One region of the Agrobacterium vaccinii genome, then DNA from elsewhere that is predicted to be linked to it. Evidence: predicted binding sites of a transcription regulator. Region 1 holds the regulator's gene; each other region holds the start of a gene.
What was found. The regulator PhoB, encoded in region 1, activates phosphate uptake and scavenging genes when phosphate is short. The targets are predictions, from matches to a motif close to TGTCATNNANCTGTCAT.

Region 1 (4,353 bases):
GAAGCTTTTCAGCTTCGGCCTGCTTCTTCTCTTCCAGCTTCAGCTGCTCGCGCTCTGCACGGCGTGCCTCACGGGCTTCTGCTGCGGCAATACGTTCGGCCTGCTTGGCTTCGCGCAAAGGTTCGGCAGCTTCCTTGGCGGCACGATAGGCCTGAAGAAGGGCTGCCTTCGCGTCGGCAGCGGCGCTGCGACGGTCAGAAAGATCGTTGTTCTTCACGTTTTTAGTATTTTTCAAATCTCTACTCCAGTGAAAGTGTCAGCCTGATCGGGCTCAGGATTTCTTGACACGCTTTGAAGGGGTGGGTTTAGGCGTGGTGCTGTCCTGCAATTCCTTGGCAAGACGCGCTTCACGCAGCCGAAGCGTCTTTTCATCACGAGCTTGAGCGATCGAGTTGAGTTCGTCAACCGCATGGCCCTTGGCGAAAAACTGGGATTGCGCCGCACCGAAAGCGATCTCCGCCTGCTGGCGAGACTTGCTATACGTTTCTGTCATGGAATTCCCTTTCTGTCACATCGACCTAAACGGGATGTGAAGTGGTTGGCTCAGAGCGCCTCGCGTCCATTCAAGCATATCATTATCGCAAAACTGCTGCACATTTCGTGCGACACGCTTATGGACGCCTAAAGGGACTGGCCGACATGCGGCACAAAAAAAGGCCAGGCAACGTTGCCTGACCTCGGTTGGTCTCATACTTTCAACAGTGCCAGTACATCCGTGGTCAAAGGAAAGTAGATTCCGTATTAAGCAGCCTGAAGATTGCAGGCAGACATCTTGCCGGACTTGTTGTCCCGCTCAAGATCGTAGCTCAGCTTCTGGCCTTCTACGATTTCGCGCATGCCTGCACGCTCTACAGCAGAGATGTGCACGAATGCATCAGCGCCGCCGTTGTCTGGCTGAATGAAGCCGAAGCCCTTGGTGGAGTTAAACCATTTTACTGTGCCTGTGGTCATAATGAACCCTTTCAAAGCATAAGTTACAGATCACAGGACAGGTGCCCTGTGTGCGAATATAGCGATTTTTTTGAAAGGAAGTGTTAGTTCAAAGCGCGGTGCTAATCGCGCGGTAACCAAAGCTCAGCAAGCAAAAGATCGATGACGTATTGATAGAGGTTTATGGCGAGCTAGTCAAACTTAATTTTCAAAATTCCTGTTCTTGGCGTCAGCGACAGTCATTTGAAATTCGACTTGGAATCCTATTCACTGTTCATTCAAATCGACGATCAATATCTCCGATATAACTGATTTCGCTGAACAAATACCAGACCGCCCTCGCCTCTTGCACGCCGGACAATCACCCTCCATAAGCGTCATTCGGAGCCGTCAAAGAGGTAGAAAATATATGGCCGGGGATATGCATCAGGCTTTGGTTTGGCTTGGCTTTCTGCAATTTCATAGAGAACGCCGTCCATTTCGGCGCAGCTGATGACGCCTCAATTGGCGTCATCGCAGAGCGTATTGAAGCTCTCAGGCTTCCATGGAGTAGCCAGCGCCGCGTACGGTGCGGATGACATCCTGCATGTTGGAGAAGTTGAGCGCCTTGCGCAGACGGCCTACGTGGACGTCCACGGTGCGTTCATCCACGTAGATATCGTGGCCCCAGACACCGTCGAGAAGCTGTGAGCGCGAGAAGACTCGACCCGGCGATACCATTAGGAACTCCAGCAGGCGGAATTCGGTCGGCCCCAGACGCACTTCGCGCGTCTTGCGATGGACGCGATGGGTTTCGCGGTCCAGCTCGATATCGCCGCATTTCAACAGCGATGACAGAACTTCCGGGCGGGCGCGGCGCAACATGGCCTTGACTCGTGCCATCAGTTCCGGTGTCGAGAACGGCTTGACTACGTAATCGTCGGCGCCGGTTGCCAGGCCGCGTACGCGCTCGCTCTCTTCGCCACGGGCCGTCAGCATGATGATCGGCAGTCGCTCCGTTTCCGGGCGCATGCGCAGGCGGCGGCACAGCTCGATGCCGGAAACGCCTGGAAGCATCCAATCGAGGATCAGAAGATCCGGGGTTCGCTCCTGCAGACGGATTTCCGCCTCGTCGCCACGCGGAATGGTGTCCACGTCGTAACCTTCAGATTCCAGATTGTATCGAAGAAGAACGCTGAGGGCTTCCTCGTCTTCGACAACTGCGATTTTCGGCACCATAGCTCAGGACTCCGCCCATCTTGGGAGAACGCCATGCGCCCGCAAGGACGCATTGGCATGTGGGTTTACGCATCCGGCCCGACCGAACGGATCGGGCCGATGCGACGAGGCTTACTCGGTGATCGCACCGAGCGTGTTGGAACTGTCGTCCTTGGGACGCTCGCCTTCCGGCTGGCTGCCGGTTGCCATATAGTAGATGGTCTCGGCGATATTGGTGGCGTGGTCACCCACGCGCTCTATGTTCTTGGCGCAGAACAGAAGGTGCGTGCAGGTCGTGATGTTGCGCGGATCTTCCATCATGTAGGTCAAAAGTTCGCGGAACAGCGACGTGTACATGGCGTCGATTTCCTCGTCACGCTCACGGATGGCCTGCGCCTTTTCCGCGGAACGGGTGGAGTAGACGTCGAGCACTTCCTTGAGCTGCACCAGAGCCAGTTCGGAGAGATGCTCCAGACCGCGCGCCAACTTGCGCGGAACACCCGTACCGGCAACCGCGATGACACGTTTGGCGGTGTTCTTGCCCAGATCGCCCACGCGCTCCAGATCGGCTGCGATGCGCAGCGAACCGATGATCTCGCGAAGGTCCGCCGCCATGGGCTGACGCTTTGCAATGGTAACGATAGCCTTATCGCCAATCTCGCGCTCGGCGTGATCGAGGATCGTATCGTCCGAGATGACCTTCTGGGCTAGAGCCGCGTCGGAGTTGACCAGCGCGCGCACCGCATCGGCACACATCTGCTCTGCCAGACCGCCCATTTCGGCGATACGGCGGGTCAGGAACTTCAGCTCTTCATCGTAGGCGGACATGATATGCGAATGTGTCGGCATGTTCGAACTCTCCAGTTTCGATGCGCTTTTTCGCAAGCCCGGTAGGGCTCCAGCGTTTGGCGCGAATGATTAAACCTACGGCCAATCAGCCGAAGCGACCCATGATGTAGTCCTGCGTGCGCTGGTCATCCGGGTTGGTGAACATCTTGTCCGTATCGTTCTCTTCCACCAGGTGACCCAGATGGAACATGGCCGTGCGTTGCGAAACACGGGCAGCCTGCTGCATGGAGTGGGTGACGATGACGATGGTGTAATTGGCGCGCAGTTCGTGGATCAGCTCCTCGACCTTAGCAGTTGCGATCGGGTCCAGCGCCGAGCAGGGCTCGTCCATGAGAATGACTTCGGGCGAAACGGCAATGGCGCGGGCGATGCACAGACGCTGCTGCTGACCGCCGGACAGGCCGGTGCCGGATTCGTGCAGACGATCCTTGGCTTCGTTCCACAGACCGGCCTTCTGAAGGCTGGACTCGACGATCTGGTCCATATCCGCCTTGTTGCGGGCAAGACCATGGATGCGCGGGCCGTAGGCGATGTTTTCGTAGATCGTCTTGGGGAACGGGTTGGGCTTCTGGAACACCATGCCGACACGGGCACGCAGTTCAACCACGTCGATGGTCTGATCGTAGATGTCTTCTTCGTCGAGCGTGATCTTACCCGCAACGCGGCAGCCATCGATCGTGTCATTCATGCGGTTCAGTGTGCGCAGGAATGTCGATTTGCCACAGCCGGACGGGCCGATGAGCGCCGTCACGGTGTTTTCGCGAACATTGAGGTTCACATCGTAGAGGGCACGCTTCTCGCTGTAATAGACCGAAACGTCCTTGCCGATCATCTTGTATGTTACTTCATTCATTTTCTTGTCCAGCGCCTTTTCAACTGCTGCTTCCGACAACATATTCATAGCCTCAAGCTCCCGGTTTCCGTTACATCGCACGTCCAGAGGAAAAACCGGAGACCGGTTTTTCAGGAAATGCTTACCAGCGACGCTCGAAGCGGCGGCGCAACAGGATTGCTCCAACATTCATGACGACGAGGAACATGAGCAGAATGATGATAGCGCCTGATGTTCTCTCGACAAAGGCACGTTCTGCTTCGTTCGCCCACATGTAGATCTGTACCGGCAGTGCCGTGGACGGGTCCATCGGCGTTGTCGGGTAATTTGCGACGAAGGCGACCATGCCGATGAGCAGCAGCGGTGCGGTTTCGCCTAGGGCATGCGCCAGACCGATGATGGTGCCGGTGAGAATTCCCGGCATGGCCAGTGGCAGCACGTGGTGGAAAATCGTCTGCATTTTCGATGCGCCAAGCCCAAGGGCCGCAGCACGGATGGATGGCGGTACGGCTTTCAGCGCCGCACGTGTGGCGATGATGATGGTC
Region 2 (4,353 bases), 820 kb from region 1:
AATCATTGTTCAGCAGCGGTGCGTCTTTTGCGCCTGCTTCCACCGTCTTGAACATGCCCGCCGACATTTCCAGCCAGTCCTTGACCTGCGCGCCGGTGATCAGCACGGCCTGCACGGTGTTGGGATAGAGGTAGAGGTCGGCGACGTTCTTGATGGCAATGTCACCGGCGGGCACATCGGTGTAATAGTCCGCTCCACCGCGACCACCAGCCTTGAAGGGAGCTGCCGCTGAAAGCACGGGGAGGTCCTTGTACTGACCTTCCTTTAGCATGTCCTTGATGTACCAGGTCTGCGCGTTGGACACGATCTGCACGGATGGATCGTCGGCCACCAGCGCGAAGTAGGAGTAGAGCGGCGCGGATGTTTTGCCGACAGGGCGACGGACATACGCGAGGGTGGCTTCGTGATCCGTCTTGACGGCGGCGATGACCTCCGGCTTGTCCTTGACGTCCGCCACGATCTTGCGGTTGTCATCACGGTGATAGATCGGGCGTGCTTCACTGGTGAAGTCCACGATCTTCCAGCTCTTGCCATCCTTTTCCAGCAGCAGATCAATGAGGCCCATATGCGAGCCCCAGAAACCGGCCATGACGGCAGGCTTGCCCATCAGCGTGCCCTTGACCGGATCGGCGCCTTCAATGCCTTCCCAGGTCTTGGGGCCAGGGAAGACGAGATGCTGGTGGCCGGTAAAGACCGCATCGATATCCTTGACGCCAGCAAGATACAGCGAGGCGTTTTCCATGCGGTCGCTCTGACCCTTGCCTTCGATACCGGAGTGCGAAAGCGCGATGATGATATCGGCACCCTGTTCTTTCATGACGGGCACCCAGGCCTTGGCAGCATCCACGATGTCGCGGGTCTGCGCTTTGCCCTCAAGGTTCTTCGCATCCCACATCATGATCTGCGGCGGCACGAAGCCGATGATGCCGACCTTGACGGTGCTGGTGGCACCGGAGCCGTCCTTGATCTGCTTGTCGAGGATGACGAAAGGCTTGAAGAAGAGGTCGTCCTGCTTGGGATTGGACGCCAGCTGTCCCTTGGTCAAATTGGCGCAGACATAAGGGAAGCCAGCGCCGCCCAGGGTGTTGAACATGAAGTCGAGCCCGTAATTGAACTCGTGGTTGCCCAGCGTGCCGCAGTCATAGCCCAGCACGTTCATGGCATTGATGACCGGGTGCTTGTCACCGGCCTTCATGCCACGCTCATAGGCGATGTAGTCGCCCAGCGGGTTGCCCTGAAGGAAGTCGCCGTTATCCACCAGCATGGAGTTGCCGGCTTCTGCGCGAATGCTGTCGATGATGGAGGCGGTGCGGGCGAGGCCCAGCGTGTCGTTCGGCTTATCGGCATAATAATCATAAGGGAAAACGTGGACGTGGATGTCGGTCGTTTCCATAATGCGCAGATGCGCCTGATTGCCCTGCGCGCGCGCCGCAAACGGGTGCAGCATGACAAGGGCGGAAGATGCCGCAATGCCGCTCAGCAGGGAGCGGCGCGTGATGGGATGGAGGCCGATAAGCGAAGACATGGAAACTCCTCGATGGAATTCAGGCTGCATGGAAAAGGCGCAGCCTAAGACGAATTCCCAAGGAGTCCATCATCAAAATGACAAGCATATGACTTACCCCGGATTTTTGAACCGTCCGGTAAAAATCCCCTCATCCCGCCAGCGTCGGCTTCACCTCTTCATGGAAGAAGCGGAAGTAGGAGGAAAGCTGTGCCAGCGTGTTGGTGGAAAGCTGCAATTGCAGACCCAGCCGGTTGGCATGCTGCCATTGCACCGTGCCCTCGATGAAACCCAGATCCTCGCTTTGTACCTTCACGCGGCTGCCTTTGGCGGCGGCAAAGGCCCCTTCGAGTTCCAGCGCCATGCCGGTGGCCGAGAGATCGACCACGCGGCCTTTGACTGTCTGGTTGAAATATTGAACCGTACCGTAGATGCGGGTCTTGCTGCGGCCCGCACCGCGATTTTGCATGCTCATACTGCCAGTCATCGTGTCAGCCCCCTGTTTTTTCATTGTGTCAAAATCGCACAGAAGGTTTGATGGCCGTTTAGAATATTCGATAAAATTGGGTGGAATAACGTTTCACGCCCGGTCGATCCGGCACTGGTAACAATTGTTGCGCGCGGACCTGACATGCACATAGGCGATATCATCATTCGCCAGCAATTCCCTGGCTCGCTCGGTGATTCCTTCGGTCGGCGTCACGGCGCCGGTGCCATAGACGATGCGGTCGGCGTGGCTGTAGCCGCGCACGATATAGTCAGAGCTTTCGAGCATGGGCGGCAGGATTTCCTGCGCTTCATAGGCACTGCATGATTCGGCGTGGATGAAAATCGGGCCCGTCTCAGCGAAGGGTTGCAGGCTTGGAAATGGTCGATAGGCCAGCAACAGCATGGCTTCGCCGTCCTTGATCTGCCCGAGGCAGACCCGGCAGGGAAAGCTTCCCGCAGCGATGGAACGCTCCGGTTTTTGGCCGTTAGCGTCCAACTCGCCGCGGCGAAGTTCGTCTGCCTCATCGGCATTCATGGCGGTGAAAATGATCTTGGTCATAGCGTCTCCTTGAGCGTTGCTTGTTTGTCGCTATGCTCTTCAAACATGCGTGTATCCACCCGTTTCTTGCGTCTGGAGGCAACCACCCCATTGCTTGTGCCGTTGAGTGTGGCAATCAATCGAACGTCCTCTTTTTGGAAAGTTCATGTCCATGCTGCGCAGGTTGATGACCGCTTCTCTGGTCACCGTGTTTTCGTTTTTTTCACCTGCCGCCCATGCGCAAACCGCGCCCGCGCTAGACGGTCTTTCGGATGACCAGTTGCAGCAGACGGTGAATTTCGTCATCGGCAATGCGATTTTCGGCCTCTATCACGAGGCGGCAAAAATGCTGATTTCCGATCTGGCGCTGCCCGAGGCCGATGCTGGCGCAAACTCCGCAGATCAATTGGCAGGCACCATGATGCTGGAAGCCAATGAGGAATGGCTGGATACGGCAATCGTCAATGCGACCGATAGTTGGTATCTGGCGCGCTCTTCACAGTCATTGCCAGACCATGCAGCCCCTGTATACTCGACGCTCGTTCCCAACACGACGCGCGACCGCCAGATGGCTTGCCTGATGGTGGGCAAGGATGCAGGCGGATACGGTGATCTGGCGGATATGATGGGCCTGCCAAAGAACGACTGGAAGGCCTGCGAAGCGGCCTATCCACAGACGGTCGCACGCTGGAATGATGCGTTGAAGCCGTTCGTGGCGAAGGCAGGTGCCACCAAATTTACGGCCCGGTACGAGCCGGTTCGCGATCCATTTCTCGATATCTACGCCACCATCGTCAAGGAATCCAAAGTTCTGGATCTAATTGCCCGCAGCTTCAATGGCTACAACCTCAAGGGTGATGTGAAACTGACGGCCCGCACCTGCGGTCGCCCTGACGTCTACTGGTCAGCGGAAAAGCGCGAAATCACCTATTGCTACGAGATGGCCAGATTTCACGGTGAACTCATCGCCGCGCATCTCGCCAGCGGGGGCAGCGAAAAGGAAAGTGATCCTGCCCAGGAAATTCCGACCGCTGTGAATTTGGGGCAGGAGCTTTAGGCTCGGAGGCATCCCCTACCAACGTGTGATTGTGCGTAGCGGCGGTAGCAGTCCTCATCCTGAGGTGCTCCGCAGAAGCCTCGAACGGCGAGGACTGCGGTCACAGCTCAGGTGCGTGCTTCGAGGCTTTGCCCGATGGGCAAAGCACCTCAGCATGAAGGGCGTGCGAGACGCGCTTACCCCCGCCGCGAAATCTCCAGATACTCGCTATCCGTCAGCGGCTCGACCCAGGCCTCGGACGTGCTGACGGGGGAAAAGCCCATCATCTGGTAGAGTTGTAGCGCGCGCGGGTGGTCCAGCGTGTTGGTGGAAACGGTGATCTTTTTCGGATTGTCCTGCCAAGCCGCGTAAAGCGCCTGCAACAGAAACCATTTGCCGACGCCTGCACCGATCGCTTCTTCCATCAGCCCGAAATAGGACAACTCGGTCACATCCGTATTGATGCGGTTGAGTTCGAAGAAACCGGCGGGCGCGCCGTTGAGATAGAGCACCGTGACCGAATTGGCCGGATCCCGTAGCGTTACGGAAAGCTCGGCGTCGCTCATGCGCATGCGCTTTTGCCAGTGCCAGCGTTTGCCAACGCGCCAATAGAGATAGCGGTAGAAATGCAGCGGAATGTCCGTCGTGCGCATGATGGCCGTCTGGATGTTGACCGGTACCGGCAGGCTGACCTTCGGTGGCGCTGTCATCTCCAACTGCGTGACATGGGCTTTGAGCGGGCCGACATCGTTTACGACGATGGGTTCGGCTGGTCCGGTCACGATC
Region 3 (4,353 bases), 970 kb from region 1:
GGCGTCACCCGTCTGGGCGCGGGTCAGCGCTTTGGACAGCGCCTGGACATATTCGCCGCGCTGATAATGGCCGTAGGCCTCGTCGATCTTGCCGGTAAACTTTTTCTCGGGCGGAAGTGCGGGCAATTCCGCGCCCATGCGCTGATAGACATTGACGCCGCCCGATGGCTGCAAATCCTTCTGCTCGTCGGAAACCACGCGTCCCTTGCGGATCGGTTCGGCATCCGCGTCAGAAGGGCGCGACAGAACCTCGGGCGATGGCTTGCTGGCCGGTCCGAAATCCGTGTCCTCGCCCATCGGCGTCGCATCGTCAGGCGTGGTCTGCGTCTCAACCCCCGGCAACAGCGGCTGCTGCTGATCTTGCGCGGAGGCAGCATGCGGCAGGACAACCCACGCAAGTGCGAAGGCGGTGGCAGAGAGACGGAAACGAAGCAAGCGAGCGATCATCGCGTGTATCAACCGCCAAACCGTGGCGCTTTTTCGTCAAGCAACGCATTCGCTTCGGCCACAGCCCGAGCCGCGCCCGCGGCATGGTCAAACACCGCCAGTCGCAGCGCCACGAATTCTACCCCGGTTTCAGCGACGGGGACGACGGAAGCGACATCCGAACCGCCCATCACGATGGCAGGAATCTCGATCATGGAAGCCCACCATTCGCCCAGCGCCATGTTCTTGGGGTGCGCTTCCGGCTTGATATCGCCTTCCAGCTTGCCGAAGAACATGTAATCAGGGTTGCTTTCACCCTGCTCCAGCGCCTTATGGCGGTCATCTGCATTGCCGCCGCCGACGATAAGCTTGGGTGCGAAGTTCTCGACAGCCTCGGACAGAGCTTCGGCACCGCCGATGACATGCAGGCCATCTGCCTTCACGCGGCTTGCCGTGCGGCTGTCGCCCGCAACCAGCGCCGCAGCACCGGCTTCCTGAACCATTGGCACCAGCGTTTCGGCACGTTTCTGGAAAGTCGCATCGTCGAGATCGTACTGCGGAATGATGACAGATGCGACATCCCCGCCCCGCAGCGCATCTGCCAATGTGCTGGCCTGATGGGCGACATCGTCATGCGCTGGAACGATCAAAACGAGGCGGCAGCGATTTTTGGGGGCAGTCATCGGTTTTTCCATTTCCGCAGACAGAACGCTTCACGCGCAATCTGCACTCGTTTTCATGTCATACTTCCGATAAACCGGACAGGCGAAAGGATCAACCGCCATCCATGCTGCCCGATTTCCAATTTTTCCTCGTCGCCATCCCCGCAGTCATCCTCGTCGGCCTGTCAAAAGGCGGGCTGGGCGGCGCTTTGGCATTGATGGGCGTGCCGTTGATGGCGCTGGCCGTGCCGCCGGTGCAGGCGGCTGCAATCTTTCTGCCGATCCTGATTGCCATGGATATGGTGGCGCTATGGGCATGGCGACACCACAATCACCGCGAAACGCTGCTGATCCTTTTGCCTGGTGCCTTGATTGGCATCGGCGTGGGCTGGGCGACCTCTGCCATCATCTCTGCCGATACGATGCGTTTCATGCTGGCCATCGTCACCATCATCTTCGTGGCCCAGTATTTTTATGATCGCTTCGTCAAAGGTCCCAAGGTGGAGGTGGTCGCAAAACCTCAAAATCGCGCAAAGGCGACACTTTGGGGCTCGTTTTCAGGCTATTGCAGCTTCGTTGCGCATGCCGGTGGACCGCCATTTCAGATTTACGTAATGCCGCTGAAGCTCGACCCGAAAAGCTATACCGGCCTTTCCGTTCGCTTCTTCGCCATCGTCAACGCCATCAAGCTCGTATCGTACTTCGCATTGGAAGCTATCGATACCACCAACCTCCTCGCATCGTTCACGCTGCTGCCGGTGGCCATCGTCTCGACCATGCTGGGTGCGCGGGTGGTCAGGTATCTGAAACCCTCGGTCTTCTATCCGCTGATGTATACGATGGTTCTGCTGGCGGCCCTTAAATTGCTGTGGGACGCCGTGGTCTGAACAGGCCAAACAAAAGGCCCTGATCGCGATAGCAATCAGAGCCGGGCTTTCAGGCTGCGACGTAAACGAAACTGACGTCAGGCAACAAAGATATTGGAAATTTAATGCTTCGTGGAGGCTTGCAGCCTCTGCATTTCGTCCTTCAGGCGCAGTTTCTTGCGTTTAAGATCCACAATCTGCTTATCATCCGAAGAGGGGGAAGCGAGAACGGTTTCGAGCTCCTCCTCAAGAGCACCGTGTTTCTTTTCCAGCGATGCTATATGAGCCTGAATGGTCATGCGGCACGTCCTTCCTTGTTGAACCTACCTCCAGCGCTCCATCGCTGGAGTTTCAGGTTTACGACACCAATGTGACATGGAACGCCTCCCTTGTCGAAGGAGAAATCAAGGCAATATCTGGGCAAAATGCTGACACGGGAAACTTCCCGTTACCGTCATTTGGTGGTACAGGCACCAAGACCGACAACAAAATGGCCGGATGGCGGTCCGGTTGTACCATATGGGGAAGACAAGAGATGCCCGATCAGGATCAGGCCGACGTTCGGCTGGTACTTGCGCGACTTCGCCAGGAACATGAAGATTACGATGCGGCGATCAACGCCATGATCCAGACCAACTGCGAAGCCTTGCGCATTCAGCGGATGAAGAAGAAGAAGCTGGTCATCAAGGACAAGATGACCCATATCGAAGACCAGATTATTCCTGATATCATTGCCTGATACGGAGATTGACCGTTGAGCACAGAGACACCGCCCGTCGCCATCATCATGGGTAGCCAGTCCGACTGGGAAACCATGAAAAACGCCGCCGACACGCTGGATGCGCTGGATGTGGAATATGAAGCCCGCATCATTTCCGCCCACCGCACGCCCGAGCGTATGTTCAGCTTTGCCAGCGGCGCGCGCGCGGAAGGCTTCAAGGTCATCATCGCCGGTGCCGGTGGTGCGGCCCATCTGCCGGGCATGACAGCAGCGCTGACGCCGCTTCCGGTGTTCGGTGTTCCCGTGCAGTCCAAGACCATGTCGGGGCAGGACAGCCTCTACTCCATCGTGCAGATGCCCGCCGGCATTCCCGTCGGCACGCTCGCCATCGGTCGCGCTGGCGCTATCAATGCCGCCCTTCTGGCCGCAGCGGTGCTTGCGCTATCGGACGAAGACCTCGCCGACCGGTTGGATGACTACCGTGCCCGCCAGACGGCAGCGATTGCCGAATATCCCCTGGATAGCGCGCAATGACAGCGACGACTTCAGGCAAATCACGAACCATCGGCATTATCGGTGGCGGTCAGCTCGCCCGTATGCTGGCCATGGCCGCAGCCCGCCTCAACTTCCGCACCATCGTGCTGGAACCGCAGGCCGACTGTCCCGCTGCCCAGATCTGCAACCGCCAGATCGTCGCCGCCTATGACGACGAAAAGGCGCTGAGCGAACTTGCCAGCGTGTGCGACGTCGTCACCTACGAGTTTGAAAACGTCCCGGTGGTTGCCGCCGAAATGCTGGCCGCCTCCGTCGCCGTCTACCCGCCCCCGCGCGCACTCAGCGCCTCGCAGGACCGGCTGACGGAAAAGAGCTTCCTCAACGATTGCGGGATTCCAACTGCCGGTTTTCGCCAAGTGGACAATCAGGCCGAACTGGAAGCAGCGCTATCCGAATTCGGCGGCAAGGGCGTTCTGAAGACCCGTCGCATGGGGTATGACGGCAAGGGCCAGCGTGTCTTCAAAGGTGGCGAAGACCTGACCGGTGCGTTCGATGCGTTGGGCGGCGTACCGCTCATTCTGGAGAGCTTCGTTGCTTTCGAGCGTGAAATATCGATCATCGCCACACGGTTCATCGATGGCACGGTGACCTGCTACGACCCCGCTGAAAACGTTCATCTGGGCGGAATTCTCCACACCTCCACCGTTCCCGCCAAGCTTTCCGAGGCCGCAAGAGCCGTCGCGGTGCAATCTGCGGAGAAGCTTCTCGCGGCGCTTGATTACGTCGGCGTCGTCGGCATCGAGTTTTTCGTTCTGGACGACGGATCTCTGGTTGCCAATGAAATGGCCCCCCGCGTTCACAACACCGGCCACTGGACGGAGGCCGCCTGTGTGGTCTCGCAGTTCGAGCAGCATATTCGCGCCGTTGCAGGGCTTGTCCCCGGCTCCACAGAGCGCCATTCGGACTGCGTCATGACCAATCTGATCGGTGATGACGTTGATGATGTGCCGCAATGGCTCGCCCAAAAGGACTGCCTCGTGCATCTCTATGGCAAGACGGAAGCGCGTGCAGGCCGCAAGATGGGCCACGTGACGCAACTCCTGAATGCCGGAAAACCCGGTGTTTCCAGCCAAATTGACTCTTAGCGTGTTGACACGCTGGGGATGACAAGGTAATTGCCTGC
Region 4 (4,353 bases), 620 kb from region 1:
TGAACGGCGATCCCTTTCGCCCTAGCGAGAACGCCTATGATTGGCTTGGAAAGGGGATATATTTCTGGGAAGCCAATCCAAGAAGAGGCATCGAGTTTCCGCGATGCCCAAGTCCGAAAAGAACGCGACCCAAACGACGTTGCTGTTGTCGGCGCGATACTTGATCTCGGATTTTGTCTAGATTTATCGTCGTCTCTTGGGGTCGATGCAATCAGCAACGCTTACACGGACTTGAAAGCAATTTTCCAAAAAATACCTGAACTCGATATGCCGAACAATAAACTTGGAGACGACTTGCTTTTGCGTGAGTTGGATTGTGCCGTTATCAATCACCTGCATTCAAGTCGAGAACGCGCTGGCTTGCAAAAATTTGATTCCGTTCGTGGAATTTTTCAGGAAGGCGAGACAGCCTATCCCAACTCAGGCTTTAAGACCCGTACGCACATCCAGATAGCTGTCTGCAATCCTGCCAAAATTCGTGGCGTTTTTCGCGTTCCTTCCTCAGACCTCTAAACAGCTCAGCCAACAAAAAAACCGTGCCAGCCTTGTTTCTGCTGGTCACGGTTTGATGTGTCGGCGTGGATCTGGCCGCTTGCCTTTTAAGGCTTATATTTTGTGCCGACCGGGACTGGAGGATACCGGTTGGGAGGGAATGGCGGACTTGAGCCCGCTCTGTCTTTTTGATGTATCCTTTAAAAGTCTCGCCTGAACTCAGTGCGAGGTCATCCAGTCGCGGGCGGCGCGCAGCGCCGTTGCGAGGTCTGCCTTGCTCATGTTGCGAGCCAGATCGGCACGCAGCGAAACCGCCCGTTCCGAACCCTTGATCGCGGCGATGTTCAGCCACTTGTGGGCAGCGATGAGGTTCACCGGGCAACCACGGCCTGTCGCGTAGATAAGGCCGAGGTTGCAGAAGACGTCCGCGCGGCTTTGGCCACCGGCGACTGCCATTTCGATATCGCGAACTTCAAAGCGTGCCATTTTCTCTATCCTGTTTGCCCGTTTTTTCTCTCTGTCGTCGCCCCTCTGCGGGAGCTTTGGCGGATAGGGCCTTACCGTCTTCTGCGGCTTGTTTTGGCCTTGTCCGTCGGCAGATTTGCTCTGCTCTTTCGATGTCCCCACTATGCCAAACGGGCTTCAACGGGCGCTTAAAATCCATGATTAATAGGGGACAAACAAAGTCCAAACGATTGGTAAAGTTGGGTTTTTGTTAAATATCACAAGCCCCGGAAATTAAGGACTTTGGAGACAATTTTACGAAAAGTTTACGGATGGAATTCAACCCTTTCGTAACCACGTCTCAACTCAGCATTTTTGGATGGATGATTTTCAACGGCGCAAAGAGCTGAAAATCGCCGAATTTCGCTGCCGCCCGTATTTCCTTTTACGTCCACGTAAACTATAAATCTGCGTATTCGCATGAGGAGATGCGAGAGCGAGCCTTGGAACTGTGCAAGGTTCAGCCAAAGCTGGATTGGGAGGTCCCTATGAAGAGAATGACGATATTTGCCGCCGCCGCATTTTTGATGGGCAGCGGCGCCTTTGCTGCAGAAGCCATCGAGGGCAACTGGAAGACGGCCAGCGGCGAAACCGCAGCGATCACCCAGTGCGGCTCTGCCTATTGCGTGACCTTGAAGACCGGCAAGCATGCCGGAAAGCAGATCGGCAAGATGAGCGGTAAGGGCAACAGCTATTCCGGCGAAATCACCGACCCCGCCAATGACAAGACCTATGCCGGTACCGGCACCGTTTCGGGCAGCTCGCTCAGCATGAAGGGCTGCGTGCTGAAAGTGCTGTGCAAATCCCAGACATGGACACGGCTCTAATCAGAACGAGGACTGGGCGGCCTAGAACCGCCCATCTTTCTCCATGATGTTACTTTTCGAAATTCTCATCATAAGTGCGGCCATCGCCGCACTCTCATTGCTTATTGTGCATCAAGTGGCGACGCAGATACGAGAGTATTATTTCTACAAAGGGAATGGCTGGGATTTTTCAGTCGACAGCAATTTGGATCGGCTGAAGATCGATGAGAAGATTACCGTTTACAACCTCGACCTAACCAACTGGCAGCGCTTCTATCTGTTTCGCCCGCTCTACGTTCTTAACATGATTGTCCTATTAGGTTTCATGATCTGGTCTTTGGTCTAAATCCAAATCCCACACGAGTGGACGACAATGGCGCGGCTCGCAACCTTAGGGTATATTTGCCAAATTCCCTCCGTCATATCGCTGTAATAAACCCTCTTTAGTTGCCTTCTCTGGAACTATTCCAAACAACGAGCGGATGGAGAGCGCTATGACAAAGATCGACACGAGCAAGCTGAGCTGGGACGAGTGGGACGAACTTCAGAACCCGCCACCAGCAGTGACTGATTTTGATCGCGTGGTGGAATCGGCGATTTCGCGTCGTGGCTTCCTTAGCGGCGTTCTGGCCTTCGGTTCTGCTGCTGCCGCACTGGGCACGTTTGGCAACCTCGCCTCCTCCACATCGGCACAGGCGCAGGAAGCCGCATCGCGCTTTCCATTCAAGCCAATTGCTGCCACCACCGACAACACCATCCACGTGCCCGAAGGCTATAGCTGGAAGCCGGTTGCCAAATGGGGCCAGCCGCTGTTTCCCAACGTGTCGGATATCGACCCGGTCAAGGGTGTAACCATTGAGAACTCGGACAAGGTTTTCGGCGAAAACACCGATGGCATGGAGCTGTTCGTGGTCGGCAGTCATCAGTTGATTGCCGTCAACCATGAATATGTGAACAACGAAACCAACTTGCCCCACCGCGAAAAGGGCATGCCTGCCAATCTGGACGAGGTCAAAATCCTCCAGCACATGCAGGGCGTGACCGTCATGGAAGTGGCGGAAGGCAAGGATGGCTGGGACATCGTGGTCGGTAGCCCGTTCAACCGCCGCATTCACCACAACACGCCGATGACGCTGTCCGGCCCCGCCGCAGGCTCCGAACTGGTCAAGACCAAGACCGATCCCAACGGCATCGACTGTCTTGGCACCTTCAACAATTGCGGCGCGGGCCGCACGCCGTGGGGCACCTACCTGACCTGCGAAGAAAACTTCAACGGCTATTTCGGCTCCACCGACGCCGCCTTCAAGATGCCGGATGATTACAAGCGTTACGGCATCGCGGCCGAGACCCGTTACGGCTATGAGCTGTTTGACGAGCGTTTCGACGTGTCCAAGCACCCCAACGAGCCGCGTCGCGCCGGTTACGTCGTCGAAATCGATCCGTCCAACGCATCCTCCACGCCCATCAAGCGCACGGCCCTTGGCCGCATCAAGCATGAAAACGCCGCCGTCGTCATCGCGCGCGATGGTCGCGTCGTCGTTTATATGGGCGACGACGAGCGTGGCGAGTTCCTCTACAAGTTCGTCTCCAACGGCATCTATGTGCCGGGTGGCGATACGTCCAAGCTCTTGGACGAAGGCACGCTCTACGTCGCCAAGTTCAGCGATGACGGCAATGGCGAGTGGGTGGCGCTGACGCCTGAATCCACCGGCATGAAGATGGACGAGATTTGCGTCTTCACCCGCCAGGCCGCCTCAAAGGTTGGTGCCACCACCATGGACCGCCCGGAATGGGTTGCCATCAACCCCGTCGCCATCGAAGCCTATTGCGCGCTGACCAACAATACCAATCGCGGCGTGACGAAAGACGGCAAGCTACGCGCCAATGGTGGCGGCGATGCCATGGCTCTCAACGCCGCAAACCCGCGCGAAAAGAACGAATACGGCCAGATCGTGCGCTGGTATCCTGAGAATGACGACCATGCCGATGGCAAGTTCAAGTGGGACCTGTTCTGCATGGCCGGCAATCCTGACGTTCACAAGGATGCCTATGCAGGTTCCTCGAACATCAACTCCGGCAACATGTTCAATTCGCCAGATGGCATGATGTTCGATTCGACCGGCCTGCTCTGGATCCAGACGGATGGCGAAGACAGCAATGACGGTCAGTATGCCGGACAGGGCAACAACCAGATGCTGGCAGGCGACCCCGTCACCGGTCGCATCCAGCGCTTCCTAACGGCACCGAAGGGCGCGGAAGTCACCGGCCAGACATGGTCTGCCGATAAGCGCACCCACTTCGTCGGCATTCAGCACCCCGATGCCCCCTTCCCGGATGGCGAAGGCAAGCTGCCCCGCTCGGCTCTCATCGCCGTCAAGCGTGATGACAACGCCATGATCGGCTGATCACGGACACCAATAAAAAAGGCGCCGTTCACGCGGCGCCTTTTTTGATTCTGCTTCAGGCCTTTAAAAACCTGTCAAATCCAGTCGTTGCTGCCACCAGCACTGCAGCCAAGCGGCGGCACAGCGTTGCCGAAGGTCTGGTGCAG

Region 2: the regulator PhoB is predicted to act here: its motif matches at 1,603-1,619, upstream of HRR99_RS05550 (bifunctional 2',3'-cyclic-nucleotide 2'-phosphodiesterase/3'-nucleotidase).
Region 3: the regulator PhoB is predicted to act here: its motif matches at 2,314-2,330, upstream of HRR99_RS12075 (YdcH family protein).
Region 4: the regulator PhoB is predicted to act here: its motif matches at 2,220-2,236, upstream of HRR99_RS04490 (PhoX family protein).

The regions. Positions count from the first base shown of each region.
Region 1 covers NZ_CP054150.1:266,782-271,134, reverse strand. The annotation lists gene HRR99_RS01365 (DUF6481 family protein) at 1-235, opposite strand, end outside; gene HRR99_RS01360 (hypothetical protein) at 272-493, opposite strand; gene HRR99_RS01355 (cold-shock protein) at 742-951, opposite strand; gene phoB (phosphate regulon transcriptional regulator PhoB) at 1,465-2,148, opposite strand; gene phoU (phosphate signaling complex protein PhoU) at 2,260-2,976, opposite strand; gene pstB (phosphate ABC transporter ATP-binding protein PstB) at 3,062-3,877, opposite strand; gene pstA (phosphate ABC transporter permease PstA) at 3,951-4,353, opposite strand, start outside.
Region 2 covers NZ_CP054150.1:1,087,982-1,092,334, forward strand. The annotation lists gene HRR99_RS05550 (bifunctional 2',3'-cyclic-nucleotide 2'-phosphodiesterase/3'-nucleotidase) at 1-1,525, opposite strand, end outside; gene HRR99_RS05555 (PilZ domain-containing protein) at 1,656-1,991, opposite strand; gene HRR99_RS05560 (DUF1203 domain-containing protein) at 2,085-2,552, opposite strand; gene HRR99_RS05565 (DUF4344 domain-containing metallopeptidase) at 2,698-3,588, shown strand; gene sseA (3-mercaptopyruvate sulfurtransferase) at 3,765-4,353, opposite strand, start outside.
Region 3 covers NZ_CP054150.1:2,433,118-2,437,470, forward strand. The annotation lists gene HRR99_RS12060 (tetratricopeptide repeat protein) at 1-447, opposite strand, end outside; gene HRR99_RS12065 (thiamine phosphate synthase) at 456-1,109, opposite strand; gene HRR99_RS12070 (sulfite exporter TauE/SafE family protein) at 1,214-1,975, shown strand; gene HRR99_RS12075 (YdcH family protein) at 2,077-2,253, opposite strand; gene HRR99_RS12080 (YdcH family protein) at 2,490-2,693, shown strand; gene purE (5-(carboxyamino)imidazole ribonucleotide mutase) at 2,742-3,209, shown strand; gene HRR99_RS12090 (5-(carboxyamino)imidazole ribonucleotide synthase) at 3,206-4,315, shown strand.
Region 4 covers NZ_CP054150.1:887,802-892,154, reverse strand. The annotation lists gene HRR99_RS04510 (hypothetical protein) at 37-513, shown strand; gene HRR99_RS04505 (SEL1-like repeat protein) at 712-978, opposite strand; gene HRR99_RS04500 (DUF2147 domain-containing protein) at 1,485-1,823, shown strand; gene HRR99_RS04495 (hypothetical protein) at 1,867-2,148, shown strand; gene HRR99_RS04490 (PhoX family protein) at 2,297-4,207, shown strand; gene HRR99_RS04485 (hypothetical protein) at 4,282-4,353, opposite strand, start outside.